DNA from 4 places in the Exiguobacterium sp. UBA3491 genome. Region 4 is predicted to be linked to each of the others. Evidence: riboswitches for the same ligand, from Rfam matches in the RefSeq annotation. Region 4 holds a riboswitch; each other region holds the start of a gene.

Region 1 (8,005 bases), 380 kb from region 4:
AACGTTTGACTTTTTCCTTTGCGGATCAAGGTCATTTTTTTCTGTTTCAGCTTTGTTCCTTGTGGCTCCATCACATCGGTCTCTTTTAATTCTTGAGCCATTTTTTTTGCTAGTTTATCCGGAATGGCCGAGATGAATTTAAAATCGTTATCGATGAGCTGCTTTGGTGAGTCGTGAATGTAGCCGACATATGTGGTTGGTGATGCATCAAGAAAGCCATATTTGTAATTCTCAGGTTTTTTGTAGGTCTGATTAAGACGCATATATAGCGATGTTTCTTGAACGATTTTGCCTCCTTCTTTCTTCCAAACAGTCGCAAAAGGAACCGTCTGTCCCATTGAAAGCGTAGCAGGAAGTTGCTTTCGCTGGATTTGATATGATTGCCCCATTACATGGTCTTGAATGACGGATGGAATCCCAATACGATCACCACTGGTCATGAGTTCAATCGATGTGTGCTGCAAACCACTATTCGGAATGACACGAAAAGCTAAATTCAATTCGGAACCGACTCGGGACTCGGTCGTCTCGAAGAGTGTTTGTTCTTTATCCTTATTTTTGTCTTTCATGAAGAGAACGAATTGTCCTTCCGGTGGTAAGGACAATTGATACGATGGGAAAAGGTAACGACCAAGTCCTTTCGTGTCTTTACTTTCTTCATTTTCTTGTTTTTGTTGATCCGTCACTTCTTTTGGGACAGGCTTAAAGTGAACGTCTGTCGATTTAGCTTTAAGCGGTTGGTTCGACCAATCGACGAATGGGTAATCACTGCGCTTGATTTGGTGGACCGCATAATCCGCGTGGCGAATCGGCTGACACGCCAAATAGTCCTTTTTTTCGTCTGACAGGAAACGAACGTGTTGGAACTCGCGCCCTTGGACACTCGGAGGTAGGAAGTATAAATCAAATCCTTCGTGTTGCACATGTCGATCTGGCAAGCGCATCTTATCTGGTTTTTGCTGACAAACCTTCAACAAAGCCGCCGTTTGTTTTTTCGGGAGATCCGGTATTTCTTGACCATCAAAGGTAGTCGAGATACCGCCCCAGTAATTGGCATCATATGTAAGATCTAAGTATTGTTCTTTTCCGCACCCGGCAAGGAGAACTGCTCCTGCGAGAATACTGGTATGTATATAGCGTCTCATGAAAAACCTCCTCTATACGATTGTCTGTATTTTACCATATTTTCTATAATAGACAGAATTTTCTATAACGTTTCAACATCAAGATGTTTGACATCCATTAACTCGGGAATAATAGAGGCATGCATGGTCAATCTATTACTATGGGGGTTTTATGGTGGGTACATTCATTCAAGCAGTTGATGGCACGAAGATTTACGTTGAGGATGTCGGTTCGGGTCAACCAGTCGTCTTTTTACACGGATGGCCAGCAAACAACAACATGTTCGAGTATCAAAAGAACCTGCTCGTCGAAGAAGGGTACCGTTACGTCGGAATCGATTATCGTGGTTATGGCAAATCAGATGCACCAGCAACGGGATACGATTATAAGACGATGGCGTCCGATGTCAATGAAGTCATCGAACAGCTGAAATTAACGAATGTCGCGTTGCTTGGCTTCTCGATGGGAGGAGGAATCGCCTTGTCCTATCTCTTGCACTACGGGGACTCAAAAGTCAGTAAGCTCGTTCTTGCGGGAGCTGCGGCACCGGTCTTTACGCAACGTGACGGCTACCCATACGGGATGACGAAAGAAGAAGTCGATGCGTTGATTGCCGATACGAAACAGGATCGCCCGTCGATGCTCAAAGGATTCGGTGAAATCTTCTTTGCGAAGGAACATCCAGAACCGCTGCAACAATGGTTCCATGGTCTTAGCATCGCCGCTTCATCCCACGGAACGATTCAGTCAGCAATCGCCTTGCGTGACGAAGACTTACGTGGAAAACTCGAGAACATCAAAGTCGATACGTTGATCATCCACGGTAAAAAAGACCAAGTCTGTCCGTTCGAGTTTGCGGAAGAGATGCAAAAGGAAATCCCACATGCGCGACTCGAAGTCTTCGAAGAGAGTGGACACGGGATGTTACTTGACGAACAAGAGAAGTTCAACGAGACATTACTGACGTACGTTAAAGGAAATCAAACCGTCTAATTTAACAAGCCATGGACACGCGTCCATGGCTTGTGTTTTTGTGTACAGAAAAAGCGTGCGCCGGCGCACGCTTTTAAGAGCGATACTTCCGCATGAACCGTTGATCGATCCAGCGCTTCAGGTACCAACCGAACGGGTGAGTCGAATAATGACGACCATATAGGGAAACCGCATGACGCGGTCCCATCGATAAAATCGTCAAATAGTTCGTTTGCGGACGATAGGTTTGCAGTGCTTCTTCCTTGAGGTATCGTAAAAGGTTCGTAAGCAAAATTGGCGCTTGTCGGACAGCCGTGACACCATTCTTCGGAATGTCGGGGTAGGCGACGAGGGTCGCCGCGTCACCCGCAGCAAACAAGCTTGGATGATCGAGCGCTTGTAACTGTTCATTGACGAGTAAAAATCCGTTTTCCGTGAAGAGATTGCTGTCTGCAAACAATGCCGGAGCTTCGGCACCCGTCAAGCGGACGATTGCATCTGACTCGATTGGTGGGTGTTGCTTAAAGCGGAGTGGTAGTTCGTCATCTATAGGACGTTCCCTGATCCAGTACACTCCGAGTTCTTTTAACCGTCTCGTAATGGCTTCCGCTGCCGGATGACGAGAAAGGATATCTCGATCCGTGATCAATGTGATCGGTACCCCCGCCGCTTTCAAGGACGCTGCCATCTCGACGGCAGCTGGTCCGCTCCCAATCACGACCGGACGCTTTGCTTGTTGCAGTCGCTTTAATGTATCCGGTAACCGGTAATTCGGTTTAATCGATAATCGCGTCGTATCTTCCGACCAGTCGAATGAGCCGATATTCGTTGAGACGACGTCATAGGTGTAACGTCTGCCGGATGCACCGAAGACGAACTTTTCAACAGGGTCGACTTTGATGACGGTCTCCTTGATGAATGGTTTATCATAGGCACGACATAAGGCGGCGACGTCAATACGCATCTCATCCATGTCGTATGTTCCGTCAGCAAGTCCAGAGTACATGCCCGAGTAATATTGGTACGTCGAGGCGTTCAGGACCAGCCATTCGACGTCTTCTGTTGGTCCGTGTGTAATGCAATGCAGGTGAGCGTGACCTGCACCAATCAAGAGGATACGTTTCATGTCGTTCTCCTTCAATCTGTCTTGCTAGAGTGTACCCGGATACGGGTGGCGGTAATCATAGCCAAAAGACAAGACTAATGAATAGGAGGATGACCACGAGATAAATAATATCCTGACGCTGAACGACCGGTACCTCGTAATACGTTCGCTCTGCTGAAAAGTGACGGGCTTCGAGAGCAATCGCCATCCGTTCTGCCCGCTGGATCGACCGTGAGAAGAGCGGTAAGCCAATTGAAAGAAATCCATCACCAGGAAAGCGACTGTGCACATTGCGAATCATCCGGACTTGCCGCAAAACGCGGACTTCTTCGACCAGTTGCGGCAGAAAGCGAATCCCGGCAAGGAATCCGTAAGCAAAGCGGGGCGATAACTTCGCCTGATGGATCAAGCTCATTACGAAACGGGTCGCATCGGTCGTCGTGACGAAAGCGAGGCTCAGGCAGACGAACGTGGCCATCCGCAAGGCAAGTAACCAGCCGTGCGCGACGCTTTCCGACGTGACATGAAACCAACCGAACGACCAAAGAATATTCGTTCCTTTGCCGAAAGCCGCCATCATCCAGAACGTCAATAAGAATAATAGACTATACGGCGCAAGTCGCTTCAAGAAATCAAAAGGACCCCATCCGGAGAGGAGTAGCAGTGCGATAGCAAAACTCAGGAATACTAACGTTTTGACCCAGTCATTCGTTGCAATCAAGGCAAACATGATCAAAAACAATCCGCTTCCCTTAATGACGGGATTGAGTTCAGCGAACGGGGACACGTTCGTTTGCATCACGTTTCACCTCCTGGAATTGGTACGAAAGTGGACGTTGTAGCTGACAGCGCTCGAGTAATGGAACGTCAGCGAATAACTCGCTTGGGCGACCATCAAAAGCAATCCGTCCTTGCTCCATGACGAGGACACGATCCGCATACCGGGCGACGAGCTCCATATCATGCGTCGCCATGACGAGTGTCGTATCGTTCTGTTGTTCCATCTGTAACTGTTCCATTAAGCGTCGTGTCGTCAATCCATCTTGTCCGAAGGTCGGTTCATCGAGCAACAACAAGTCTTTCGTTTGTCCGATCATCGTTGCGACGCTGAGCCGTCGTTGTTGCCCCGTACTAAGAGCAAGTGGTGACTGCTGTTTGACAGATGTCAGTTCCAGCCGTTCAAGCAACGCCGCGCGCTTAACATTCGTCGCTGCCCGGTGACTCCAGTCGATTTCCGCTTCGACCGTCAGCTTAAGAAACTGCAGATCCGGTTGTTGAAAGACATAGCCAACGTGCTCATAAAAGCGACGCCGGGAGTAACGATGAACCGGACGCCCCTGGAGCTGATACGTTCCACGATTGGGAAGCAACCGCCCGAGTGTCGCAAGCAATGTACTTTTCCCGGATCCATTTGCCCCGAGCAGCATCACCCATTCTCCTGTCTGCATGGAAAATGTCGCATCGGTCAACGGATATGGCGCTTTCGTCGATAATGCAGCGACGTGTAACAAAGAGCGCCCAGCTGTAGCGACAGCGGAAGGCACCTGAAGTCGCGCCGCTTGCGGTCCATCTATGGGTAACGTCTCTAAGGTATACGGATACAAAGAGGGAACGGAAATACCTTTCGTTTGAAGCTCTTTGTAATCCTGCGGGAACAGATCCCGTGGATCCGCCGTCGCAGTAATCGATCCGTCCTCAAGTAAGACGACTTGGTCGACGTACGGCAAACAGACATCAAGTTGGTGTTCAATCAAGACGATCGTTAAATCGTGTTCTTTTTGAATCCGAAAAATCAACGCCATCAGCTCATGTTGTCCGATTGGATCAATCTGAGCCGTTGGTTCATCGAGTAATAAGATCGTCGGCTCAAGTGCTAGGACCGCTGCGAGCGCGAGACGCTGTTTCATTCCTCCGGATAGACTCGCGATCGGTGTAGAGAAGGGGAGAGGGAGACCGACGAGTGCGAGTAAGCGTTCAATTCGTTCATCCATCTCCACGCGTGGAATCGAGCGATTTTCTAAACTAAAAGCGATTTCCCGTCCGATCGTCTCCATACAAAACTGTTCTTCTGGATTTTGGAACAGCACTCCGACCGAACCAGAGCGGGTAACAGTTCCAGTCTGTTCGACTTCAATCGTTTCCGGTGTCAGTCCGGCAAGGGCATGAAGTAATGTCGTCTTGCCACTCCCACTGCGACCAAGCAAAAGGGTCGTCCCGTGCTCGATCGTCAGCGATACATGATTGAGCACCGATTTCATCTGACCCGGATAGCGGATGCTGAGGTCGTCGACAGTAATCATGCGACTTCCCGTTTCGCACGTCCTGCCGCAAACCCGTTCAAGACACCGGTCGCAACAAGGCGACGGACGAGAATCGCTGCAAGCAAGCCACCGAGTAATGCGCCGCTGATCAATTGTAAGCCAGTTGTCGCAAGCAACGTCGTCGTTGTGTAGTAACCGAATCCGTTCGCGATTAGACTATAAACGATGCTACCAATCGCGGCTCCGACACCCGATAACATCAAGGTCCATGTGTCATAACGACGGTAACGCGTCATCGCGAAGACGAGTTCCGCACCAAGTCCTTGGCAGACTCCGATCAGAAGAGCGGATAAACCAAAATGACTTCCCGTGAACAGTTCGACGGCTGCCGCGACGACTTCCGCAATTAAAGCGGCACCTGGCTTTTGAATGATTGCTGCGACGAGCGGACTCGTAATGATCCAGATACCAAACATCCAGTTGGCACCGACAGGTCCGAAGACCGCTGAGATCGGTAACCAGAGTGTTGACCAACCGAGATAGATGACGCCGCAAGCGACGGCGAGCATCATCATGACCATGATTTCTTTCATTTTCCAGTGTTGCATCAGATACGTCCTCCTTTGAATGGGGGAGACGCCAAAAAAGACCGCCCTCCGTAAAAAAGAGAGCGGTCCTCAGAAAAACTGCGCGCAGCAGGAGTCATTGGATGTGATCGCTCCACTTTCCTACGCTAGTATGAACTAGATCAGGTTCGAAGGGTCCGAAGTGAATCGTCTCAGCCAATTGGGCTCCCCTAGTGGATATGGTAATAGGTGATACGCTGTTCACTTTAGGCAATCCAGCGTCTGTTGTCAAGACATAAAAAAACGATACGCCGCAAAGGGCGTATCGTTAAACGACTTATTTGTTGTCTTCGTTCTCTTCCGCTGTTTCTTCTAAAGACGCTTCGTTGTCCTCGCCAGCTTCTGCTTGTCCCTCTGCTTCCTCGATTTCTTCAAGATCCTGCTCGAGTGTCGATTCGACGACAGCTGCGACTTGAATATCGCCTTCTGTAACGATGCGGAAATCTTTTTGCTCTGGAAGATCAGCTATAGAAATCGAATCGCCGATTTCGAGGTTCGTGACGTCGACTTCGACGTTCTCTGGTAATTTATCTGGTGTAGCGGCGACTGTTACTTTAAAGAGTGTTTGTGATAGGAAGCCGCCAACTTTTGCACCGGCTGCTTCACCAACGAGTACAACGTCTGCTTCGACTTCTGTTTCTTCATCCATTTTCACAGCGATGAATTCAACGTGATCGACGGTTGGTGTGAAGACATCCATATCACGGCGATTGATCAAGACGTTAATATTTTTACCGTCGAGTTTGAGTGAAATCAAGACGTTTTCACCGTTTTCTCGGACGATTTTAAGCAATTCTTTTTCTTCAAATGCGATTGGTGTACTTTCCACTTTGTAACCATACACGACGCCAAGAGCTTTTCCTTCATGACGCAATTGTTTACGGAGTGAGCGTGGACGTACCTCGCGTTTTTCGGCTGTTAAATTAACTGACATGTTCATTTCCCCCTTGAATTTGGTATAGCCCTCAAAAGGTAATGAATGTAGGAGCAGGACGAATCCTGAACAATATGAATCATGCTAAGACAATCGGTTTCAGACTCTTATGAGTCTGACGCTTTCGTGACTTTGCATTTCTCTCCCAGGTCATTACGCTGATATTGAGAAACATGTGTGAGTAAGTCACCGGTTTGATGCGGTGCTAGTGATTTTATACCCCTATGTTTTAAATCCATAAACCTCTTTTTTTATCTTTTTGAAGTCGAAAGACCTCCAAACTGCTTGAAATCAGGGGTTGAGAGGTCTTTCATTTTTTTCATTCTTTATGGTGATTCGTTGATTTTCACGAACTAAAACATGAACGAGACGTTCAATTTGTCGCATCGTCGTCTGTCCCATCGTCGAAATTTGAAGCCACTGATTGTAAACGAGATAGTCGCTTTCGTACTGGACGTGATACCCCTGAATGCGCAGAGCGTCGCCTAAATCAGTTGCGGACGGATGAACGATCGTCAGTATTCCCGGCGCTTGTGCTTCTTGTTGTGCGAGGAGTTGGAATCCAGTTGCGCGGACGGCTTGTTCGAGATAGGTCATCTTGATTGCTGCTTGATTAAGATCGAGGGCATCAAGCGCTGCCTGACAGGCAAGCAACAGGTTCGACGAGCCGGAAAAGGCAACCCCTTCCGCGTAGAGCCCTAAATCCAGATAACGGGGAATACAGAGAGAAGGTAGGACGCGATCTGCGTGACCAATGAACGCAAGACCCGGTAAACCACCAATCGCTTTCCCGGAAACAGTCGTGACGAAAGTGCAGCCAGCGTATGAGAAATGTCCGGTTCCAACAGCGCTGATCGCATCGACGACGAGTGCGGTTCGTTGATCTAACAGCACTTTTACTGCATCAAGATCGTAGAGAACACCTGTTGACGTCTCACAATGCGTCAACCAGATCCAGTTGTATGCCGTTTGCCTCAATTGA
Region 2 (8,005 bases), on a different contig from region 4:
TTTCCCTTTACCTGCGACATTGTCGGATGACGTCATCACGGGCGTACTGCGCGAAAAACTCGGCTACGATGGCATCGTCATCACGGATGCATTGAATATGCAGGCGATCGCCGACAATTTTACGGAATCAGAAGCCGTTCTGAAAACATTTGACGCCGGTGTCGACATCGCGCTCATGCCGACGATTCTTCGTTCCGAGCAGGATGTCATAAAACTCGACCAGATTTTTAAGGACGTGATTGCGGCAGTCAAAGACGGACGTCTGTCAGAGGAACGGATTGATCAATCGGTCGAGCGGATCCTGACGCTGAAGGCAGAACGCGGAATATGGAATGGCACGACGGATACGACATCCTTAGCTGATAAACTCGCGCAAGCGAACCAAATCGTCGGTAGTCCCGAACATAAAGCAAAAGAACGCGCGATGACGGAAGCCGCGGTCACACTCCTGAAAAATGATCAGCGGACGTTACCCTTCAAGCCGAAAAAGAATGCAAACGTTCTTGTGATCGCCCCTGCGACGGATCAAACGGACAGCATGAAAAAGACGATTGCTTCCCTGCCTAAGAACCGGAACTGGCACGTAACGACAGCGAATTACTCGGCTACTACGCTACCGCTCGACCAAAACCCGACACTACGGGCACAACTCGATGCAGCAGATTACATCATCGTTGGTTCAAACGTCAATACGAGTGCCAAACTACTGCCTACTGCACCAGAGCAAGCGATTCCAGCTTCAATCTTCCGGTATGCGAAACAAACAAATACACCATCCGTCTTGCTCAGTCTCCGTAATCCATACGATGTCGCCGTTCAACCGGACGCACCGGCACACGTCCTCGTCTATGGTTTTAAAGAGGATCCGAACGGACCGGACTCTGAAGCAGGCAATCTGAAATCAGCGGGACCGAACCTCCCTGCTGGTATTCGAGCAATTTTCGGAACGTTCAAACCGCAAGGCACCTTACCAGTTGATGTGCCGGTCTTTCAGAACGGTGTCTTTACCGATCAACTGCATCTCGAATTCGGTGATGGCTTTAAAAACTGGAAAAAATGAGAACATGATACACAAAAGACCGAGCCCCCTTTAAAGGATGCCTCGGTCTTTTAATGATTGATACGGATATTCCGCTTCTTCTTTCGCACGATGGTAGACGCGGTATAACCAATAGGTCAGTAATGCATAGACGACAATGACAAGAACAGCAGAAATGTAGCTCCCCATGCTATATGCTACCTTGAAGTTTCGAGTCGTAGCGGATATACCGGACAACACGATTAAAGTTGGAATGATATATCCAATAAATCTTACTTTGACTTTACCCAGCATTCGTTGCACGGCATACGCGGCGCTGATTGCGAGTACGATCACGATGATCTCCATTTCTACCCCTACTTCCGCTAAATGTTATACCTAATTCTACCATCTATCCGTTTAAGAAGATACCGTCCATGCTGGAATCGTCTCGTAAATCGACGTAAACGTTTCTTCCGTCCATCCCATATGCCAAAACAGCAACTCATAATAACAGCTCGTCACGAAATGCCGTTTCATCCGCTCTCGTTCAGCCGAGCTTGCTTGTTCCGCCAACGCATCAAGCCGTGCAATCTGTTCAAAGACGACCTTTTCGAACCATTCCGAACTATATGTGTCGATCCATTGCTGATAGATTTTTTCATCCGGTGTACACGTCAATAATTGTTGTCCAACTTCATAATACAACCAGTAACATGGCAAGATGGCAGCAATCGTCTCACCAAGCGTCCCTTCACTCGCATGATGCATGTGGGAGACGTAAGCATATGCTGTCGGTGCCGGTTCAAATGCTTCAAGATCTGCTTCTGTGATACCGAGCGGCTCAAAAAATGATTGATGTAAGCTCAACTCTGCCTCGTAAGTCGAAGTAGCATGCTCGGCAAGTGTCGCGATCGTCGCGAAGTCGTCTGCTTTTGACGCTGCCTTCGCTTGAATCTTCGCAAAGTGTTTTAAATAATAGGCATCCTGCATGACGTAATGCCGAAATTTCGAGAGCGGTAACGTCCCCTCCCCGATTCCTTGAACGAATGGGTGGGTAAAACTACTGTCCCAATACGCTTGTGCCGCTTGCTTGATTTCTTGTGTGAATGTCATGATCTCATCCTCCTCTTTTTTATGAAACGAAAAAACACCACCCCGAAACACACGGGCATGGCGCAAGAAGAACAAGACTTGACGCCACTTCCCTCCGTAAGTACGAACTTAATCAGGTTCAAAGGGTCCGAACGTCTTCGTTCGTCTCAGTCGGTCAACCGACTCCCCTAGTGGTCATTATTCGATTCAAATCCACTATAGCATGCTGAAAATGGAAGTCAAGTTGTCCTCTTTTCGCTATACTATGGAGTGTCAGAAGGCGGATATCGTCTCCATCTACAGACCGATTCCGAACTCCTTTCGTTCTCGTACACTAATTTTAGTACCTGATACTATAGTTCATTCTGTTACTTACAATTGGAGGAATTCATTATGCATACACCAACAAAAATCATGGCGTCAGCCGTTATCGCTTCTGCTTTATTACTTCCGACAGCCGCATCCGCTGAGCAAGTCGTTGATAAAACAATCGTCACTCTCGGGGAGTCGCTCGGCGCAAAGGATAAGGCTTGGGTGCTTTCCCGTCTCAATGCACCGGAAGGCATCACGCCGATCATCGCCACTTCTGCTGACGAAGAAAAATATCTCGGGAAAAACATTCCCCAGTCGCAAAAAGGTGGCAACATGTATTCATCCGCTAAAATCGAATTGACGGAAAAAGGTGACGGACTTTCCGTTGCGACGGAAAACATTACGTGGGTGACGAAGGATATGTACTTGAACGCTCTCGTCACGGCAGGTGTCAAAGATGCCGACATCACGATCACTTCTCCTTATAAAGTGACTGGAACATCAGCACTGACAGGAATCATGAAAGCCTATGATCAAACTTCGGCTGAGACCGGAATCAAGCTGAGTGACGAACGGAAAGATTTAGCACAGCAAGAATTATCGGTCACTTCAGACGTCGGGAAGACAGTCGGGACAGATAAAGTCGCTGATTTGATGAATGAGATCAAGGCCGAAATCGCGAATCAAAAACCGGAAACAAAAGTCGAGATCGAAAACCTGATCGTCCAAGTCATTCAAAACAACAACATCCAACTGTCTGATGCACAGATGGATCGGTTGACGAATCTATTCAATCAAATGGAGCAAGCGAACATCAACTGGGGGCAAATCGAGAGTGGACTAAAAAATGCTGGTCAAGACATCCATGCGTTTGCAACGTCCGAGGAGACAAAAGGATTCTTCGCTAAATTATTTGATGGTCTGAGTGACTTCTTCAGCTCGATTGCTGGTGTGTTCAAATAATTCAGACTTCCGCAATTAACAAGATAATGGTAAACTGATTGTATCTGAAACGAAAGGTGGTGTGAAATGATGGACTTTGCTGCGTGCAAACATTGGTTAATGGAACAATTGTATCTGTTGCGCGCGATTTTTCATGGAATGGCGTTCTAAGGCACCCGTCTGCCCTTTTTAGAACTTCATGATTGAAAAATACAGCAAAGCGCATCTTTCACACACTAGGGAGAGTGCTATTTGCGCTCTCCTTTTTTAATGCGCGCGAAAGGATCAACTCATTATGATGATTTGCGACATTCAACATCTGACAAAACAATTCGGAGGCGAAACGATCTTAACGGACGTTTCCCTCTTCTTAAACGAACACGATCGTGTCGGTCTGATTGGACGAAACGGGAGTGGTAAAACGACATTACTCCGCTTACTTGCTCGCCTTGACCAACCGGACGGTGGCGTCATCTATCAAAAGAACGGTTTGACGATTGGCTACTTGGAACAACTTCCCACTTATGCCGAAACGATGACCGGACTCGACGTCCTTTGGACGGCGTTTGAAGAGATCCTCGCAATCCGTTCTCGGATGCAACAGTTGGAGCTTTTGATGGCGACAGCGCCAGATGATCTGGATGCACTACTCGTTCGATATGCGGAAGCGACAAATGCATTCGAACAAAAAGATGGCTATCTACTCGACTCGAAGATCGAGCGCATGGTGAACGGATTACATTTACGTCCGTTACTCACTCGCCCTTTCCATCAGTTGAGCGGCGGTGAGCAAACTAAGATTTGCCTCGGTCGCATGTTGCTGATGGAACCACACCTCCTAATCCTTGATGAGCCGACGAACCATCTTGATTTAGCTGCCGTTGAATGGTTAGAACAATTCTTACGGGACTACACTGGAACTATCCTGCTCGTCTCTCACGACCGGGTCTTCTTAGACGCCGTCGTCACCTCGATCGTCGAGCTTGAAGATGGTGAACTGACCTCCTATCTAGGGAACTACAGTGCGTTCGTCGTCGAACGAGAACGTCGCTTGATGGAACAGTTCCACGCCTATCAGGAACAACAGAAAAAAATCAAGAAGATGAAGGAAGCGATTCGTCGACTACGGCAGTGGGCAAACGAAGCATCTCCACCGAGTGAGAAATTATTCCGTAAAGCAAAATCGATGGAGCGGGCACTCGAGCGAATCGAACGGATCAAACGACCGCAACTCGAAGCCAAAACCGCTGATGTCTCTTTTTCTTCTACCGATCATACGAGTCAAGTCGTCTTTCGCGCTGAAGAGCTCTCTTTCGCTTACGATTCCCGTCGCATTTTCGATGTTGTCTCGTTCGAAATCATGGCTCAAGATCGGGTCGCGATCGTCGGAACGAATGGGAGCGGGAAATCGACGTTGCTCGCACTGTTGCTTGATGAATTGTCACCAGACGCAGGCACGCTCACGCGTGGACCATCGAACCGGATCGGTTACTTGTCCCAGCATGCCCATTTCGAGGAGGATGCTCGCTTAATCGACTGGTTTAGAGACCGCATTGCCGTTCCAGAAGCGGAAGCCCGCCATATTCTTGCCCGGTTCCTGTTTTTTGGACCGACTGTCTTTCGGTCTATTTTGTCACTAAGCGGAGGAGAACGTGTTCGATTGCAGCTTGCCGTACTCGTTCATTCGTCGATCAACGTTTTGATTCTCGATGAGCCGACGAACCATCTCGATATTGAATCAAGAGAGACACTCGAAGAAGCACTCGAGAATTTTTCTGGTACATTGATTGCCGTCTCACACGACCGCTATTTCTTGAATCGGCTTTTTCCGCAGATCCTGTGGCTCGAAAATGGTCTGACGCGTTATCATGGTACGTATACGTATGCTCAACAGAAGCGTACTGAGTTCGCTACGTCTTCCTCACTCCACGTAACCCCTCAAAAACCAAAACGCTTGTCACAATACGAGTTAGAAGTGCAGATCGAGCGGCTTGAACAGAAATTAACAAAACGTGAAAAACCGACCGATACCGTTTCTAAAAGCATCCAACAGCAACTCGATGACCTATACGAACAGTTGCTACAGTATGGATGATTTAGCTTTACTTGCCTGTCACTCTCGATACCGAGAGTGGCAGTTTTTTCGTTCATTCACAAGATTTCAGCATACGGTTTTTTAGCTAACCTTATTAAGTTTTAAAATTTTATTTTATTTTGTTGTTGATTATTTTCAGAAAATTCGTATAATTTAGCGTATAGTTTTTATTATTCTTTGGGAGGAATACACCATCATGAACGCCATTCAGCAAGTCATTCAAGGAAGTGTCGATTACGCTAACAACATTTTATGGTCGTATGTATTAATCGCTGTATTGATCGGCGGCGGGATCTACTTCACCATCCGAACTGGCTTCATCCAATTCACTTACTTAAAAGAGATGTTCCGCGTCACGCTCGATAAAAGTGAACAAACAACAGACGATAAAGGAGAAAGCATCACTTCTCTCCAGTCATTCTTCATCGGTGCTGCGACACGGATCGGTACGGGTAACCTTGCCGGTGTCACGATTGCCGTCACACTCGGCGGACCAGGTGCCGTCTTCTGGATGTGGATGGTCGCTCTCTTAGGGGGCGCGACGGCTCTCATCGAAAGTACACTGGCTCAAGTCTATAAAGTACGCGATACGAAATCGAACGCATACCGTGGTGGTCCTGCCTACTACATCGAAAAAGGCTTGAAGAACCGAGCTCTCGGAATCGTCTTTGCAATCTTGATTGCTGTGACGTTCGGCCTTATCTTCAACTCCGTTCAATCAAACACGATTGCCGCTGCCTTTGACAATGCGTTCGGTATCAACACAGCTGTCGTCGGCGCAGCACTCGTCGTCTTGACGGGACTCGTCATCTTTGGTGGTGTCCACCGTGTCGCGAAGTTCTCTGCAATCATCGTTCCTATCATGGCAGGTCTCTACTTGATTGCTGCTCTTTATGTCGTCGTTACGAACCTGACGGAACTTCCTGGTGTGTTCGCAATGATTTTCAAAAGTGCCTTCGGAATCGAGCAAGCATTCGGTGGCTCGGTCGGTGCTGCAATCTCACTCGGTGTCAAACGCGGATTGTTCTCAAACGAAGCGGGAATGGGGTCTGCTCCAAACGCTGCGGCGGCGGCTGAAGTCTCTCACCCAGCAAAACAAGGTTTCTTACAAACACTTGGTGTATTCCTTGATACGTTGATCGTCTGTACAGCGACAGCAACGATTATTCTCCTCAGTGATAGTTATGCGGCTGGAAATGGCGAAGGAATCGGCATGTTGCAAAACGCGCTCTCCGAAGAATTTGGTGCAATTGCCCCACCATTCATCGCACTCAGCGTCTTCTTATTTGCTTTTAGTTCGATCGTTGGTAGTTACTACTACGGTGAGACGAACATCGAGTTCATCAAACAAAGTCCAGCAGCCGTCTTCGGTTTCCGGATTGCGACAATGGGCTTCGTCTTCATCGGATCTGTTCTCAGCCTCGGTATGGTATGGAGTTTTGCCGATCTCTTCATGGCAGGCATGACATTAATCAATATGACAGCGATCCTCCTCTTGAGCGGCATCGCTCTCAAAGTCATCAAAGATTATCAGGAACAACGGAAACAGGGACTCGATCCTGTCTTCTCAGCAAAAGCACTCGGGATTGAAAATACGGAGTGTTGGGACGTTGAAGAAGAAGCTCGTCCTGCTGCTGGTGAAGTGCCGCCATCACAATGATTTAACTCTGAGTTCAAACTTCAACACCGAGGAAGCCATGCGCCTACTCGGTGTTTTTATTTGTAAAAAAGAATTTGGATTATGTTTTCATCGGACAGGGAAAAAGTCAACAGATTGCCCCGAAGGAGGAATTCATCTTGTCTCAAGCTATGTTGATCATCAACCCGTCTTCTGGTAAAGAACTCGGAAAAAAACACGCGACGCTCGCTGAAGAGACGCTTGCTACTCGCTTTCAAACCGTCGACGTTCGATTCACGGAAAAAGAACACGATGCAACGGAATTCGCACGTCATGCCGCCCAGTCTAATTACGACGCCGTCATCGCCATGGGTGGTGATGGAACGGTCAATGAAGTCATTACTGGAATTGCCGAGCAACCACATCGTCCAACACTCGGGATCGTACCGCTTGGGACGGTCAATGATTTATCACGCGCGTTACACATCCCGACGGACCCCGAAGAGGCGATTCAGATATTAGCTGATGCCCCTGCCCGCCCGCTTGATATCGGTAAATATGATGATCATTACTTCATGAACGTCATTGCGGTTGGTCTGATTGCGGAAGCCGTCGAAGAAGTGAGCATCGAACAGAAAACGTCACTTGGATCGGTCGCTTATTTCATTGAAGGTCTGAAAGCCTTTAAGGATCATAGTCCTTATCCAATCGAAATCAACTCTGCCGAAAAACAATTTGATGGAGAAGCCCACTTGTTAATCATCGCCTTGACGAATTCCGTTGGTGGATTCGAATCGTTTGCGGAAGAAGCAAAAGTCGACGATGGATTACTGCATGGATTCATCATTACGAAGCTCGGATTCTTTGATGCGCTTCAAGCATTACCTAAACTCATCACGGGTGGGTTATCAAAGGCGGATCAAAT
Region 3 (7,640 bases), on a different contig from region 4:
TTTCTATTTCTATATTGCACCATGAGAAACAGGACATTTGCAAGTTCAGCGCATCCGCCTACGAATGAGCCAAAATACAACCCATCCCCCTACGTAATCACCGATATCCCAAACGATTCGATTTTGATCGACCGCACGTACACCGATATCGATGATCTTCGTACTCTCCAATCGATTCCTATAACGCTTACGTAATCGAGCAGGAATCGGGAGACGAAGCAGTATTCGATAATAGATGTCTAAGTGGGTGTGTCCCCAAATTTCTGTAGCGATCGAACTTGTCTTGATATACAACGGACGTTTGTAGCGTCTTTCATACTTTTCCTTCAGCAAGAGAGCCATTTCATAAGATACACGATTAGGACGCGGAAATAAAATTTTCCCCAAATGGTAGATCCCCCGATTATCCACGCGAATGATTTGTGGTTCCAATCGATACCGGATCCAATAGCCCCGAAAACGGATCGTCTGCCATTTCAATACAATCACCTCTGAACGGATTATACCCTGTTCTGAAGAGATTGATGCCATTCCCGTACAGCATCTGTCATATGTTGTGCAGCACGCCGTCGATCTTCTTTAGCAAAAATTTCCGAGATGACCGCATATCCTTCTAATGGGATAGGAAGAGAAGCGACATTCGTTGCCGTAATTCCGCCAATGCCAATTAAAGGTAAGCGCACGGCTTCGCGAATCGCTTGAAGCATCGTGTGTGGCATCGAGTCGGCGTCTGCTTTCGATGACGTCGCAAATAGAGAACCTACACCTAAATAAGATGCTCCATCTCGTTCTGCTTCAATCGCTTGCGCGACGGTTGCTACCGATACGCCGATCACAGTGTTCGGTAAGAGACGTCGCGCTGCGGTTAGAGGAATATCTTCTTGTCCGATATGCAAACCAGCTCCGACAAGTAACGCAATATCAATTCGGTCATTGATAATCAAAGGAACATCATGACGATCCGTCAGTCTCTTTAACCGGACTGCCTGTTCGAAGAATTCCTTTCCCTGCGCTGTTTTTTCCCGTAATTGTATAATCGTTGCACCACCTAAAATCGCTTCTTCAACGACCGTTTCGATTGCAACTCCCGGATGATATCGACGATCTGTCACCGCATAAATGGAATAATCAATTGACATGTTCTACCACCTCCATCAAATCTTGCTCCGTCATCAGACTGATTGCATTGAACAACTCTCGTTTGAAATTACCTAGACCTTTTTCTGATGCTGCCTGTTCTCCTGCTTTTCCCATGATAAATGTTCCGTGGACTGCTGCCTCAAACGCAGAATATCCTGCACCAAGAAAACTCGCAATCAAAGAAGCTGTCATACACCCCGTACCTGTGACGTCTCCGAGACGCGGCGTACCTACTTGTAGTTCCACTTCGCGCATGCCATCCGTGATGTAGTCGATTGGACCTGTGACGACAATGACGGACTTTTGTTTACGAGCGAATGCACGAATGATTTCTCGATCCATGATCTCATCACTAGCAGCATCGACTCCTTTTGTTCGTCCATTCTCCCCAAGCAATGTCTTGATTTCTGAAGCATTTCCTTTAACGACCGTACATCCGAGTCTACTCAATTCTTTTGAAAAGGACGTACGCAATGATGTGGCTCCCGCTCCAACTGGATCAAGGATGATCGGAACGTTCAAGCGTCTCGCTTCGCTTGCGGCGAGTCGTTGAGCTGCTTGCATGTCTGCATCAATTGTTCCAATGTTCAAGACAAGAGCTTGCGCGAGTCGAACCATCTCTTCCACTTCGCGAATATCCTCCGCCATGACTGGAGATGCGCCAACGGCAAGTGTGACATTGGCGCAATCATTGATCGTGACTGTGTTCGTCAAATGATGAATGAGTGGTTTGTGTTTAAGAATGGTCGTAAACATGTGAATCCCTCCAAAGTGAATGAAAATGATGTGTCGGTCCAATCCCTTGTCCGAGAGCAAATCCATGACGAATCGCCTCTGTAACATACTTCTTGGCCTGACGTACACTGTCCGGTAAAGCTTCTCCAAGTGCCATCCGTGCCGCAATCGCTGCAGATAAGGTACAGCCTGTTCCGTGAGTATGTTGATTATCTAACCGATCTGATGTGAAACGGTATTCTTCTTGCCCGTCCCATAATAAATCCGTGGCAGCTCCCGGTAGATGTCCACCTTTTAGCAAGACAGCTCCAGTCTTCATAGCCAACTGATGCATCGCCAGTCGCATCTCCTCTAGATTAGTAACTGATTGCCCTGTTAAGCGCTCTGCTTCCGGTAAATTTGGTGTGACGAGTGTCGCAAGTGGCAGTAACTCCGCGATTAGTGCTTCCTCTGCCTCCGTCCGCAATAGGGCATGCCCGCCTTTTGCGACCATGACAGGGTCTAGTATGATTGGAACTGTCTGTTTGCGAAGATGTGTTGCAATGACGTGAATCGTTTGTGCATTCGAGACCATACCGATTTTGATAGCATCCACACGAATATCTGAAAAGATTGAAGCTAATTGGGCATCAACGATTTCCGATGATAACTCTTCTACTGCTTGAACGCCCAGTGTATTTTGAGCCGTTACCGCTGTCAAAACACTCATCCCATAAACGCCCAATGCTGAAAATGTCTTTAAATCTGCCTGAATTCCAGCTCCACCACCGGAGTCAGATCCCGCAATCGTCAATACATGTTTCATATTTTTCTCACCTTTCCATCGAGCAATGTAAGGGAGTTGTTACCGACAAAAAAAGCGTCGACCGCTGTAAAAAAGCAGTCGACGCTATACGAAATCGTTATCCAACCATTTCGGTATCCGTTCGGCTCAACTTTCCTACGCTGGTATTATCCAGTTCAGGTAATAGGGTCGAAAACAGATTGGTTTTCCTCTCAGCCGGATTCCTCCAGCTCCCCTAGTTGCTCAAGTATTCATTTCGCCTTAACTGTAGCATAGCGGCAAGAAAAAAACGAGCCGAAGCTCGTTTTGAATTATAGATATGCTAATGGATTAACTGCATTCAGAGGAGAAGAGGCACTGTACTGATAGCCTCCGACATGTAGTTCGAAATGCAAGTGTGGTCCTGTTGAATTCCCAGTACTACCAAGTGTTCCAACTTGCTGACCTTGAGAAACTGTTTGTCCTGCATGAACAGATAACGAACTCATATGAGCGTAGACTGTCGTATAGACTTTCCCGTCAAGGAAGTGAGAAATCATGACGTGATTTCCATAAGGCCCACCACCTGAAGCTGTAATGACCGTTCCAGCTGCTGCTGCGACGATTGGTGAGCCGACCGAACCACTGAAATCGACACCATTATGGAACGTATAGCCGTTCGCACCGCTTGCTGGTCCAAACCCTTGTGATACGCCACCAGAAGATGGACGAACGAATTTCCCACCGCTCGAAACAACGGGTGAAGCAACTGAAGTAGGTGATTCTGAACTCTTACCTGCTTGTTTTGCTGCTTGAGCATTCGCTTTAGCGGCTTTTTCAGCTGCTGCTTTCTCGGCTGCTGCTCTTTCAGCCGCCACTTTAGCTGCTGCCTTCGCTGCCGCAATCGCACGTTCTTGAGCTTCAAGTGTCGCTTGTAGTTCTTTCGCGTCTAGAAGTTCTGTCGTAAACTTCGTCTTACTTTTTCTTAATTTTTTAAGCGTAGCACTGCGTTCTTTCATTTGAACTTTCAACGCTTTTTTTTGTTCGATTAATGTTTTCTTCTCTTCAACCTGCTTCGCCTTTTTTTCAACGAGCGCTTGTTTTGCTTCCGCTAGCTTTTGTTGGGTTGCGATGTAATCCGAAATCATTTTATCATCTTGCTCCGCGATTTTTTTCCCTGCCATGACACGACTAAATAAATCACCTAAATCCTTCGATCCAAAAATGACTTCTTCCCATTTGATTGAGTTTCCATCGTTTTCTTGGAAGACACGTAGACGATCACCGAGTAGTTCTTCTTGTTTTTTCAACATCTCTTCGTAGCGAACGATGTCTGCTTTTAATTCATCGATTCGCAAATTCAATTTCTCGATTTGTTTATTTTTTTCGGAAATCTGAAAAATCTTTTCGTTGATCGCTGCATCGATTCGATTGATTTGACGTTGTTCTTTCGAAATTTTCGACTCTTGTTTTTTAATTGCTTTTTCTAATTTACGTTGTTCTGCGGCATTTTCAGCCTTTTTTTCTTTGATCGTTGCTGCCGCAATTGGTTGTGTTCCTGTTATAAGTAATGCTCCTAAAACAATGGTAGAAATTAGTTTTTTTAGCATATATCGTTTTCCTCACTTATGTTTTTCATATTTTATTATAGTATTCAAGTTTCTCTCACATCTGAAATAGATTATAGCACCCTAATCGTTTCAAAAAAATTTCATTTACATTTCAAATGAAAACGTTTTTTGTAATATAATCATTTATTTTTTGAAAATCGCAAAAAAAGAACCGCTGCATAAGCAACGATTCTTTACTGTTTAAAACATCGTCATTGGGTTCACTGAGCTAGCTGGACCAGTTGCACTATAGCTGTATCCACCGACGTGGATTTCAAAGTGTAAGTGTGGACCAGTTGAATTCCCAGTGCTTCCACGTAAACCGATTTGTTCACCTTGACTGACGCGTTGACCTGCGTGAGCATTGAGTGCGCTCATATGAGCATACAATGTTGTGTACGTTTTACCGTTTAATTGGTGGGCAATCATGATGTGGTTTCCGTAAGGACCACCACCTGATGCTGTAATGACTGTTCCTGTTGCAGCTGCAACGATTGGAGTTCCAACCGGACCACCAAAGTCGATCCCGTTATGGAACGTATAACCGTTTTCTCCACCTGCTGAGCCATAGCCTTGCGTGACAGCCCCAACCGTTGGATGGATGAACAGACCACCGGATGATGGTGACGGTTTAGGTGTCGCAGGTGCTGACGGTGTTGGCGCAGCTGGTGCTGGCGCAGGTGTAGATGCTTTTGGAGTCGATTGTTTCGTCGAACCAGAAGGTTTCGCGGCTTGCGACGCTTTCTCTTGTGCTGCCTGCTGAGCCGCTGCTTCTTTAGCTGCTTGTTGCTCAGCTTCTTTTTGAGCCGCTGCTTGAGCTGCTTCAGCTTCTGCTCGCGCTTTTGCTTCACGTGCTGCTTGAGCTTGACGCTCTTTTTCGATCCGTGCTTCACGTTCACGTGCTGCCTTTTCAGCTGCAATCGCTTTTTCTTGAGCAATCAGAATTTGCTGGACTTCTTTTGCATCCATCAATTGTGTTTCAAATTTCTCTTTTTTCTTACGTAATTCTTTTAAGCGTTTGTTTCGCTCTTTTAATTGCGATTCAAGTTCTGCTTGTTGGCGTTTCAATTCTTGCTTTTCAACAACCAATTGTGCTTTCTTGTCTTTCACTTCTTGTTGTGCATCCGCTAATTGCTTTTGCGTATTTTGATAATCCGTGATCATTTTATCATCTTGCTTTGAAATCGATTTTCCGGCCATGACACGGCTAACGAGGTCACCGACGTTTTTTGCCCCAAAAATGACTTCTTCCCATTTAATCGAGTTCCCGTCATTTTCTTGCATGACACGAAGACGATCCCCAAGTAGTTTTTCTTGGCGTTTTAATTTCGCTTTATACTTTTCGATTTCTTTTCCAAGTTGAACGATTTCTCGTTCCGTCGCCTTAATTTGACGATCTTTCGTTTCGACAGCAAAGATCTTTTCATTCAAGGCTTCGTCTAATCGATTGACTTCTTGTTGCGTCTTAGAAATTTTTTGACCCTCCTGATTAACGGAAGACTCTAAGTTTTTTTGTTTTTTAGCATTGTCTTGTTGCTGTTGTTCGTTTTTAGCTTTCTGTTCACTTAAATCGTCAGCTGCTGCAAAATGAGGTGCTGATGAAAGAACTAGTGCGGAAACGATGAGCGACGCGAACGTTTTTTTCATGTAGTATTCCCTCTTTTTCTCTAGTAGTATGTCGATGAATTATATGGAATAACAGTTACGTTAAAATTAAATTCTATAATAGTTTTTCTTATTTATAGGAACGTTTTTGATTATAGCATTCATTCCTCTTCCATAATATTTCAGTGATATTTCATTTTAAATAAATCGTTCTTCTTCTATGTAATAGAAAATGATGGAAAACAGCTTCCCATTGCAACTTTGATTCATTTTTGGGAAACTGAAGCGAATGGAGGGAAACATCAGATGAAACTAGATCATACCGGCATCGCCGTTCGCGATATGCAAGAAGCAATCTCATTTTATACAAAAGTACTTGGTGGAACATTAACAAAAGAGTACTCAAACCCCGCACCTGGTGTCGCTTCCAACATCGCCGTCATCGAGTTCGATGATGCGCATATCGAGCTGTTGACACCAACTAGCCAGGATAGTCCAATCGCTCGTTTTTTAAAACAACGTGGAAAAGGAGTCCATCACATTGCCTACCGTGTTGATGATTTAGATCAAGCAATCGCCGAAGCAAAACAACAAGGCTTAACATTTTTAGAAGATACGTATCGAACGACGCCGTTTGGACGACGACTGATTTATATGAACCCTCGTCATTCACATGGGGTTATCACGGAACTCTGTGATTATCCAGAGAACTCATAAAAAAATCAGCACTGCGATAACGCAGTGCTGATTTTTGTTTTATACGATTAGCCGAGTTTTGCAACGATTTCTCGATTGAATGCAGGAATGTCATCCGGTTGTCGACTTGAGATAAAATTATCATCAACGACGACTTCTTCGTCCGCGAAATCTACTCCAGCATTTTCTAGGTCGATGCGAATTGATTTATAACCTGTCATTTTTCTTCCTTTAACGATTTTGGCGTTAATCATCAACTGAGGTCCATGACAGATCGAGAAGATCGGTTTTTTTGACATATCGAATTCTTCGACGAATGAGACGAAACGCTCATCTTCGCGTAGTAAATCTGGTGAAAATCCACCTGGTATCAAAAGGGCATCATAGTCTGCCGCCGATGTCTCATCAATTGAGAGATCAACGGTTACTTTTGCATCTTCCTGTTTACCAACAAGCTCTGCACCTTTTTTGGCACCAATGACAGTAATGTCGTGCCCCGCTTCTTTTAACGCATCAACCGGTCCAGTGAATTCTACATCTTCAAAATGATCGGCGAGTACGACTGCTACTTTTTTAGACATGTGATTCATCTCCCAAGTTGTTTGAATTTAAATCGAATCTTCTCCGCGATCTCGTGGAGAAACCGGATCATCTGGCATCTCGTTTTTCCCTTTTAGGATTTCCTTTTGCTGCTCCTCTGTCAGTTTCCGTTCTTTATCAGACAGACGATCCCGTTCATCTTCCAATTTTTCATTTGGACGATCGGTTTCTTTTGGTGCCATCGAAAACCCTCCTTAAGGATGTATTTCTTATAACGAATCAACGACTTTAACAGAAAGGTCGACATCGATGTTGCCACGAGTCGCTTTTGAATACGGGCAGAAGTTGTGTGTCTTCTCAAGTAGTTCTTCTGCTTCTTCTTGCGATACCCCAACGACTTCGACGACGAGTTTCGCCGCAATTTTCACACCGTTATCCGCTTCGTCCTGTAAGAGGCTGACTTCTGAATTCGTCCGCGTCTCGACTCGTTTTTTCGCTTGGCGCGCCATCAAATTGTAGGCACCATCAAAACAAGCGGCATATCCTGCTGC
Region 4 (8,005 bases):
CGACATCCGTTCCATGTCCGCGATACGTATCCGCGAATGAACCGTAAAACGTGATGTGGATGACAGCAGGCGTTTCCCCGAATAATTTACCCGCCATCAATCCAATCCTTGCAGCCCCTGCTGTATGCGAGCTCGATGGACCAACCATGACTGGTCCGATGATGTCAAAGACGCTACGATATTTCATTTCTTTTCCCCTCTCTATGAAACAAACGAAATCCCACCTCTATTATCGCAGATGGTGGGATTCGTGAAAAGGCTAGTCGCCCTTTTTCAGTATGATGGTTTTATTCGACGCTTAAAATGTACGAATAAAGTGGTTGTTTGCCGTCGTGGACTTCCACTTCAGCATCCGGATTGACCGATTCGATGTACGCGACGAGTGCGTCAACTTCTTCTGTTGAGACGCCTTCACCATAAAGAACCGTGATGATTTCGTCGTCCTCAGTGACGAGTGTATCGACGAGTTTCTTGACTGCACCAAGACTTGAAGCGTCCGTAGCGACGATTTGTTTTTCAGCAATCGCCATATGGTCATCCTTCTTGATTTCTACACCATCGATGTTCGTATCACGTACGGCATATGTGACTTGTCCCGACTTAACGGCTGCAATCGCATCTGCCATGTGCGCTTCGTTCTCTTCGACAGTCGCTTCCGGATTATAGACGATTGTTGCTGCTAAACCTTGTGGAACTGTTTTTGATTTCACGACCGTCACACCACAATTCGCAACAGATGCTGCTTGTTCAGCGGCCATGATGATGTTTGAGTTGTTTGGATAGACATAAACGTGTTCGGCGTGTGCATCCTCGATCGCCTTAACGATATCTTCCGTCGACGGGTTCATCGTTTGTCCGCCTTCGATGACGACACTGACACCGAGTGATTTAAAGAGTTCGCTGATTCCTTCACCCATTGCGACTGTCACGAGGGCTGCTTTCGCTTTTGCCTTCGGTGCAGCGACTGGAGTGACTTGGTTCGCACCTTCTTCTTCAAGGATCGTCGAGTGTTGTTGACGCATGTTTTCAATCTTAACAGCGACGAGTTCACCGAAACGTTGTCCTTTTGTGATGACTTCTCCTGGTGTTTCAACGTGGACGTGAACTTTAAGGAGTTCTTCATCCGCTACGACGAGCAAAGAATCACCAAATTCCGCTAATTCGTTACGGAAGTCTTCTTCGCTGAATGGTGCATTCGCAAGCTTGTCATCTTGGAAACGAACCATGATTTCCGTACAGTAACCGTAATGGATTTCTTCTGTCGACATGAAGCTTTGAGCCGTTTTATGATGCTCTGCTTCGACGAGTGCTTCCATGACAGGTGTATGCGGTTTGTCGAGTTCTTTTCCTTCGAGTGTTGCGAGGAATCCTTCATAGATACAGACGAGACCTTGACCACCAGAGTCAACGACACCGACTTCTTTTAATACCGGAAGAAGTTCTGGTGTTCCGTCGAGCGATACTTTCGAAGCTTCGACGAGTTGACGCATCAACTCTAAGAAATCCGTCGTCGTCTCAGATTGTGCGATAGCAGCGACAGCTGTTTCACGGGCAACCGTCAAGATTGTTCCTTCAACCGGTTTCATGACTGCTTTGTATGCTGTATCGACACCTTTTTGTAACGCATCTGCGAATTCCTTCGTATCAATCGTTGTTTTGCCTTCGATTGATTTCGAGAATCCACGGAACAATTGACTTAAGATGACGCCAGAGTTTCCGCGCGCCCCCATCAATAATCCACGTGCGAAGACGTTCGCGACTTCCGATACAGAATCCGAAGTTGATTTACCTGCTTCTTTTGCTCCTGAAGTCATCGTCAAATTCATGTTCGTTCCCGTATCACCATCTGGCACAGGGAAGACGTTCAATGAATCGACGAAATCTGCATTTTGATAGAGATTCGCCGCGCCATTTTGAATCATCTTGACTAACTGCGCTCCTGTTAAACGATCTACACTCACTAAAGTTTCCTCCTCTATTCCCGCCTTAGACATTCGTCAAGCGGACTCCTTGGACAAAGATGTTCACAGATGTCACGTCAAGACCTAGTGCCTGACTGAGCGTGTATTTCACGCGACTCTGTACGTTGTTCGCCACCTCTGAGATTTTCGTTCCATAGCTTACGATGATATGCATATCGATATGGACCTGCTCTGAAGCCTGTCGAACGATGACACCGCGTGCAAAGTTCTCACGTTTTAAGAGTTCAGCAAGACCATCCTTGATTTGAGACTGGGATGCCATACCAACGACACCAAAACATTCCATTGCTGCGCCGCCCGCAAGTTGCGCGACGACATCATTATCTACATCAATCTTTCCATAGGTCGTTTTCATCTCGATCGCCACCTGAGTAGCCCCCTTTGAATATTGTATTCTTCTCATAATTCTACTATAAGGACCTACTATTGAAAAGTCGCCGTACTGACTATACAATGAATAAGTGAAAAATAGTAGCGGTCAAACGAACTTTTACCATCATCCTCATCCATTATTTTAAATTTCGAGGTTGTCTGTCAAGTTTTTTTCTTGTCAGCTACTTTTTTTATGTTGCAACCGCCCTGACACCATGCTAAGATAGCAAAGTGTCTATTAGGACGAACGCAAAACAACATAAAAGGAGGCGGAACGCATGGCACGTAAATGCTACGTTACTGGGAAATCGCCAAAGTCGGGTAACAACCGTTCACACGCATTGAACAAAACAAAACGTACTTGGGGAGTCAACGTACAAAAAGTACGTATCCTCGTCGACGGTAAGCCAAAAAAGGTTTGGGTTTCAGCTCGAGCTCTTAAATCAGGTAAAGTCGAACGCGTATAAGGCGCAACCACCGGATGGGAATCTTCCCTTCCGGTTTTTTTATGCCCTCATTTATTTTTCTCATAAACTAATTGTCGCTTTTATTGAAAACGCTTACAATAGGAACGTACTTTATTTTGTCTGAATTGGGGGAAGTCATCATGCAACTCAAACGAGAGATGACGAGTCGACACCTGTTCATGATTTCACTCGGTGGAATTATCGGAACAGGCTTATTTTTAGGGTCAGGATTAACGATTTCACAAGCAGGACCTCTCGGGGCGGTCCTCAGTTACATCGTGGGTGGGACCATCATGTATCTGACGATGTTATGTCTTGGAGAATTAGCGGTCTATCTGCCGGTCTCGGGGTCATTTCAGACCTATACGACCCGCTTTATCGGACCAGGGGTCGGCTTTGCCGTCGGTTGGATTTACTGGCTCGGCTGGGCTGTGACGGTCGCACTTGAAATCACAGCTGCCGGTAGTTTGATGGACCGTTGGTTTCCGAATGTGCCGGTCGTTGTCTGGTGTACCGTCTTTACGGTCTTGTTATTCGGTTTAAACGCCGTCTCCGCCAAAGCGTTCGGGGAAGCGGAATTCTGGTTCTCAAGTTTAAAGGTACTCGCCATTCTTTTCTTCATCATTCTTGGTGGCGCAGCTTGGTTTGGCTGGTTACCGATGGAAGCAGATCGTCCATCCTCATTGTTTGCAAACTTCACGGCAAGCGGTTGGTTTCCGAACGGAATTCTCGGTGTCTTGACGACGATGATTGCTGTCAACTTTGCTTTTCAGGGGACCGAATTGATCGGTGTCGCGGCTGGGGAGTCCGATACGCCTGAAAAATCGATTCCAAAAGCTATCCGGAATACAGTTTGGCGCACGTTCATTTTCTTTGTCTTATCGATCACGATCGTCGGTGCATTGATTCCGTATGAGACGGCTGGCGGAGTCAGTAGTCCATTCATCATGGTCTTTGATGCGATCGGCATCCCGTATGCCGCTGACTTGATGAACATCGTCGTCTTGACAGCACTATTATCCGTCGGGAACTCGGGATTGTATGCCGCGACCCGAATGTTATGGGCAATGGCACAAGAAGGGATGATTTCAAAGAAATTATCTTATGTTAATGCCCGTGGTGTGCCGATGCGCGCTTTACTCTTTACGATGATGTTTGCGATGTTATCGCTTCTGACAGCTTTTTTCGCAGAGGATACCGTCTTTATCTGGCTCTTGTCTTTAGCTGGACTCGGTGCTCAAGTCGGTTGGATTTCAATTTCCGCTTCGCAACTTGCGTTCCGCCGTCAGTTCATCCGAAACGGACATGATCTATCCGAACTAAAGTTCAAGACGCCATTCTATCCAGTATTACCGTTGATATCGTTGACACTTAATGTCGTTGTCCTTTTCAGTCTTGCGTTTCAAGCGGATCAACGAATTGCTTTATACATCGGTGTTCCATTTTTCCTCGTCATGTGGGGAAGCTATCATCTGTTCGTTAAAGGAAAACACCTATCGGCTCAAAGTGACATTCGAGTCGCCCCTTCCCAACTCGAAGAATAATGCCATATGAAAAGAGGCCGCGGTATCATCCACGGCCTTTTTTCATATGCTTGTTCTATTCCTTAAGTGTTCGCATCATCAATAGTTCTCCTTGATGGAGCTCTACTGTCGCTTCTGACGTACTCCATTCATTACTGACGGTCAAGGAACCTCCGACCGGAACAGGATGCATATCAAGTGGATATTTGACTCCAGCTAAACTCAAGATTGACGGCACAAGTGGAATGAAAGAAAGATAATGATAGCTTTCGGCTTCGACTGCATACGATCCTACTGCCAAATATCGCACCTCTTCCCGTTTCGTGACGAGTCGCGCTTCAGGGTATTGCTTCAATAAATACACATTTTGAACGGTCATGTCGAGTCGTCCACCTGTTGCTCCGACGATGATAGTATCATCAAACCGTTTCATCTCTGATACTGTACGAAGGGCGAGTTCGAGATCCGTCTCATCTTTCTCAGCCGGATGAACGATTGCTCCTTCAGGTACGTAACCAAGCGAATCAAAATCACCGATCGTCATGTCGCATGTCAGCCCAAACAATTCAATAGTCTGAACACCACCATCGACACCAATGATGAAATCACTAGACTGACAAAGCATCCGCAAATCAGGCACTTCTTCTTGAGGACCGGCGCACACGAGAATCGCCCGCATCTCAGATGCCTCGTGCTGAATAACGTAGTAAACGTGGCGCAGTTGTAAAGAGGAGACCCGCGACGACACCGCATAAAACATAAGATGGTACCATGTATGTCGCGTTATAAACTAATGAATATGGCACGACTGGACCTTCTGCATATTTCGCGAAGAACACGATTCCGCTGATGACATGACAGATATAACGGAGTCCTGCGCCTAATAGTGTTGCAAGGAGAACGAACGCCATCAAACGTTTCTTTTGTCCGTTACGTGCAGTTTGTCTAACCTGACGGGCGAACAGACCGCTCAGTCCGACGACACCGTATGCAATCGTGTAATCGAGTAATGGTTGGACGATCGTCAAGACTTGTGGGGCGAACATCAGTTGGATCGTACCAACAAGCGCTCCTGTGACGACACCTCCGATGACACCGTGGCGAAATGCCATGACAAAGATCGGTAACATCGCTAAGCTGATTGAACCGCCTTGTGGCATTTTAAATGGAATCAGTAAATCAAAGACGACCCCGAGACTTGCGAAGATGGCAATTTCCATCATCATTTGTAACCGTTTCATGCTATTTCCTCCTTCATTGTACGAGAGGACGCAAAAAGGCAATACGACGAACGCCGTACTGCCTGCGTGCGCCACATCCCTACGTCCGTTTGAACGGAACAGGTTCGAAGGGTTAAAGTCTAAAAGACTCCTCTCAGCCGCTTTTCAAGCGACACCCCTTGCGGTCATCATATTTCGTTTTCTCGTTCTTATTATACGGCAGCCCCTTGACGAATGCTAGTGATCGCTTCCGCATAATCTGGTGCATTGTAGATTGCTGATCCCGCGACAAGAACGTTCGCGCCGTTTTCGATGCAAAGTTTTGCTGTTTCCGGGTTGACGCCACCATCAATCTCGATTTCAAATGTCAGATCACGATCTGCTTTCATTTGTGCAAGTGATGCGAGTTTTGGCATGACATTCTCGATGAAGGCTTGTCCACCAAAGCCCGGATTGACCGTCATCAATAAGACCATATCGACATCCTCAAGGACGTGTTCAATCGTCGATAATGGCGTGTGAGGATTCAAGACGACCCCTGCTTTTGCACCGGATAGCTTGATTTGTTGTAAAACACGGTGGACGTGGTTCGTCGCTTCGACGTGGAACGTCACGATATCTGCCCCTGCCTTAACGAAATCTTCAACGAAACGTTCTGGCTGGTCAATCATTAAATGGACATCAAGGACCATATCCGTCTTTTGACGTAAACTGCTGAGCACAGGCAGTCCAAACGAGATATTCGGTACGAACTGACCATCCATGACATCGAAATGGATATAGTCCGCGCCTGCTGCCTCGACTGCTTTGACATCACGCTCAAGATTCGCAAAATCTGCTGATAAGATAGATGGTGCAATTTTAATCATCTTCAATACCTCCGGGCTCGATTCTTGATTTCGTCTATAAACATACCATAGTTCTCATAACGAGAGGACATGATTTCTTGTGCTTCGACGGCTTCCTTGACAGCACATCCGGGTTCATTCAAGTGCAAACATCCTCGATACTTACATTCGTCCTGTACAGCCACGAATTCAGGAAAACTCCACCGTACATCCTCGATTTCCATATCATACGGAAAATCAAGGTTCGAGAAACCTGGTGTATCAGCAATCAAGCCTTCGGCAAGTGGCATCAACGTGACGTGTCGTGTCGTATGCCGCCCACGTCCGAGTGATTTCGAAATCGCACTCGTCTCTAAGTCGAGTGTTGGTTCAAGTGCGTTCAAGAGCGAACTTTTCCCAACACCGGATTGTCCGGCAAGAACACTCGTTTTCCCGGCCAGTAACGGACGGACTTGCTCAACACCCGACAACGTCTCACTGGATGTCTCGATGACCGTATATCCAATCTTCCGGTAAGCGGCAATTGCCTCTCTAACTGCAGGACCTTTGACATCATCAAGCAAGTCCATCTTCGTTAACAGGATGACGGGTTGGATTTCCTTCGCTTCGATCAAGACGAGGAAACGATCGAGCAAGTGCGCTGAAAAATCAGGTTCTGCAGCCGAGACGACAAGCAACGCTTGATCGATATTCGCGACAGGCGGGCGTACTAAAAAGTTGTCCCGCTCCTTCACTTCGAGAATATACCCGGTCTCACTTTCGATATGAAGAACGACTTCGTCTCCAACGACTGGACTGATGCCGCGTTTTCGGAAATTCCCTCTTGCCCGTGAACGGACCTCTCCTTCTGGTGTCATGACATCATAAAAGCCACCCTGCAGGCGTATGATCGTTCCTTCTCGATTCTCTTCGATGCGTTGTTCCGTCATCCTATGCACTCCTTTTTCATCACATTTACTGTGCGTCTTTTGCTTGATTGTACGTGATGGTTTTTGAACGATACACCGTATCGTCTTTATAAATCGTAATCTTGCCTTCTTCTCCCGGATCAATCGTCACCGGCACGTCGAATGTCTCATCTTGGTCAATTGATTCCTCGATGACGGTCCGCTTCCCTTTCGCATCTTCCGTCTCAATCCGGATGACTTGTTTCGGTGGTTCCTCGTCCTCGTTCTCGCTGACCGCGTCATAGACGACCTTTTCAGGGAACGTCGCTGTCAACGTTTTTTCTTCCTCACCTTTTGAGATGAAGACCGTCACGGAGTCGTTCGGTTCGACTTGAGTCCCTGCTTGTGGGAATTGACGGATAACTTGATCGAGTTTCACGTCGCTAGAAAATTCTTGCTCGAACGTTCCATCGAGCCCTTTTTCGTCCAGGTAGGCTTTTGCTTCGTCACTCGATAAGTTCGTCAAATCCTTCAACTCGAAGGAAGATGTTCCTTCCGAGACGGTGATCGTAATCGTTTGTTCTTTCGCGATGACCTCCGTACCAGCCGAGATCGATTGCCGGATCACATTACCTCGCTCGATTTCATCCGACTTTTCACGTTCGACCTCGACTTTAGCGAATCCAGCCTCTTTTAACGTCTCAAT

Evidence for each region. A riboswitch is a leader RNA that binds a small molecule or an ion and turns the genes downstream of it on or off. The one in region 4 is predicted to bind thiamine pyrophosphate.
Region 1: it holds a riboswitch for thiamine pyrophosphate, as region 4 does, so the genes downstream of both, B4F99_RS12685 (ECF transporter S component) here and thiT (energy-coupled thiamine transporter ThiT) in region 4, are expected to answer to the same signal.
Region 2: it holds a riboswitch for thiamine pyrophosphate, as region 4 does, so the genes downstream of both, tenA (thiaminase II) here and thiT (energy-coupled thiamine transporter ThiT) in region 4, are expected to answer to the same signal.
Region 3: it holds a riboswitch for thiamine pyrophosphate, as region 4 does, so the genes downstream of both, thiD (bifunctional hydroxymethylpyrimidine kinase/phosphomethylpyrimidine kinase) here and thiT (energy-coupled thiamine transporter ThiT) in region 4, are expected to answer to the same signal.

What each region holds. Positions count from the first base shown of each region.
Region 1 covers NZ_DFQK01000032.1:71,520-79,524, reverse strand. Annotated here, with positions in the region: gene B4F99_RS12710 (hypothetical protein) at 1-1,145, opposite strand, end outside; gene B4F99_RS12705 (alpha/beta fold hydrolase) at 1,300-2,118, shown strand; gene B4F99_RS12700 (NAD(P)/FAD-dependent oxidoreductase) at 2,192-3,223, opposite strand; gene B4F99_RS12695 (energy-coupling factor transporter transmembrane component T family protein) at 3,279-4,001, opposite strand; gene B4F99_RS12690 (ABC transporter ATP-binding protein) at 3,973-5,502, opposite strand; gene B4F99_RS12685 (ECF transporter S component) at 5,499-6,071, opposite strand; TPP riboswitch at 6,172-6,271, opposite strand; gene B4F99_RS12680 (50S ribosomal protein L25/general stress protein Ctc) at 6,367-7,023, opposite strand.
Region 2 covers NZ_DFQK01000022.1:19,000-27,004, forward strand. Annotated here, with positions in the region: partial or broken gene B4F99_RS08730 (glycoside hydrolase family 3 N-terminal domain-containing protein) at 1-1,060, shown strand, start outside; gene B4F99_RS08735 (hypothetical protein) at 1,091-1,387, opposite strand; gene tenA (thiaminase II) at 1,439-2,134, opposite strand; TPP riboswitch at 2,207-2,313, opposite strand; gene B4F99_RS08745 (DUF1002 domain-containing protein) at 2,507-3,388, shown strand; gene abc-f (ribosomal protection-like ABC-F family protein) at 3,663-5,462, shown strand; gene B4F99_RS08755 (alanine/glycine:cation symporter family protein) at 5,659-7,122, shown strand; gene B4F99_RS08760 (diacylglycerol/lipid kinase family protein) at 7,260-8,005, shown strand, end outside.
Region 3 covers NZ_DFQK01000030.1:117,454-125,093, forward strand. Annotated here, with positions in the region: gene B4F99_RS11860 (hypothetical protein) at 46-387, opposite strand; gene thiE (thiamine phosphate synthase) at 501-1,139, opposite strand; gene thiM (hydroxyethylthiazole kinase) at 1,129-1,896, opposite strand; gene thiD (bifunctional hydroxymethylpyrimidine kinase/phosphomethylpyrimidine kinase) at 1,877-2,680, opposite strand; TPP riboswitch at 2,796-2,906, opposite strand; gene B4F99_RS11880 (murein hydrolase activator EnvC family protein) at 2,971-4,248, opposite strand; gene B4F99_RS11885 (murein hydrolase activator EnvC family protein) at 4,450-5,895, opposite strand; gene mce (methylmalonyl-CoA epimerase) at 6,160-6,570, shown strand; gene B4F99_RS11895 (type 1 glutamine amidotransferase domain-containing protein) at 6,618-7,130, opposite strand; gene B4F99_RS11900 (hypothetical protein) at 7,158-7,331, opposite strand; gene B4F99_RS11905 (organic hydroperoxide resistance protein) at 7,359-7,640, opposite strand, start outside.
Region 4 covers NZ_DFQK01000032.1:454,119-462,123, forward strand. Annotated here, with positions in the region: partial or broken gene sdaAB (L-serine ammonia-lyase, iron-sulfur-dependent subunit beta) at 1-187, opposite strand, end outside; gene B4F99_RS14805 (DAK2 domain-containing protein) at 288-1,961, opposite strand; gene B4F99_RS14810 (Asp23/Gls24 family envelope stress response protein) at 1,987-2,349, opposite strand; gene rpmB (50S ribosomal protein L28) at 2,633-2,821, shown strand; gene B4F99_RS14820 (amino acid permease) at 2,962-4,365, shown strand; gene B4F99_RS14825 (thiamine diphosphokinase) at 4,421-5,023, opposite strand; gene thiT (energy-coupled thiamine transporter ThiT) at 5,025-5,585, opposite strand; TPP riboswitch at 5,645-5,754, opposite strand; gene rpe (ribulose-phosphate 3-epimerase) at 5,777-6,433, opposite strand; gene rsgA (ribosome small subunit-dependent GTPase A) at 6,436-7,341, opposite strand; gene pknB (Stk1 family PASTA domain-containing Ser/Thr kinase) at 7,367-8,005, opposite strand, start outside.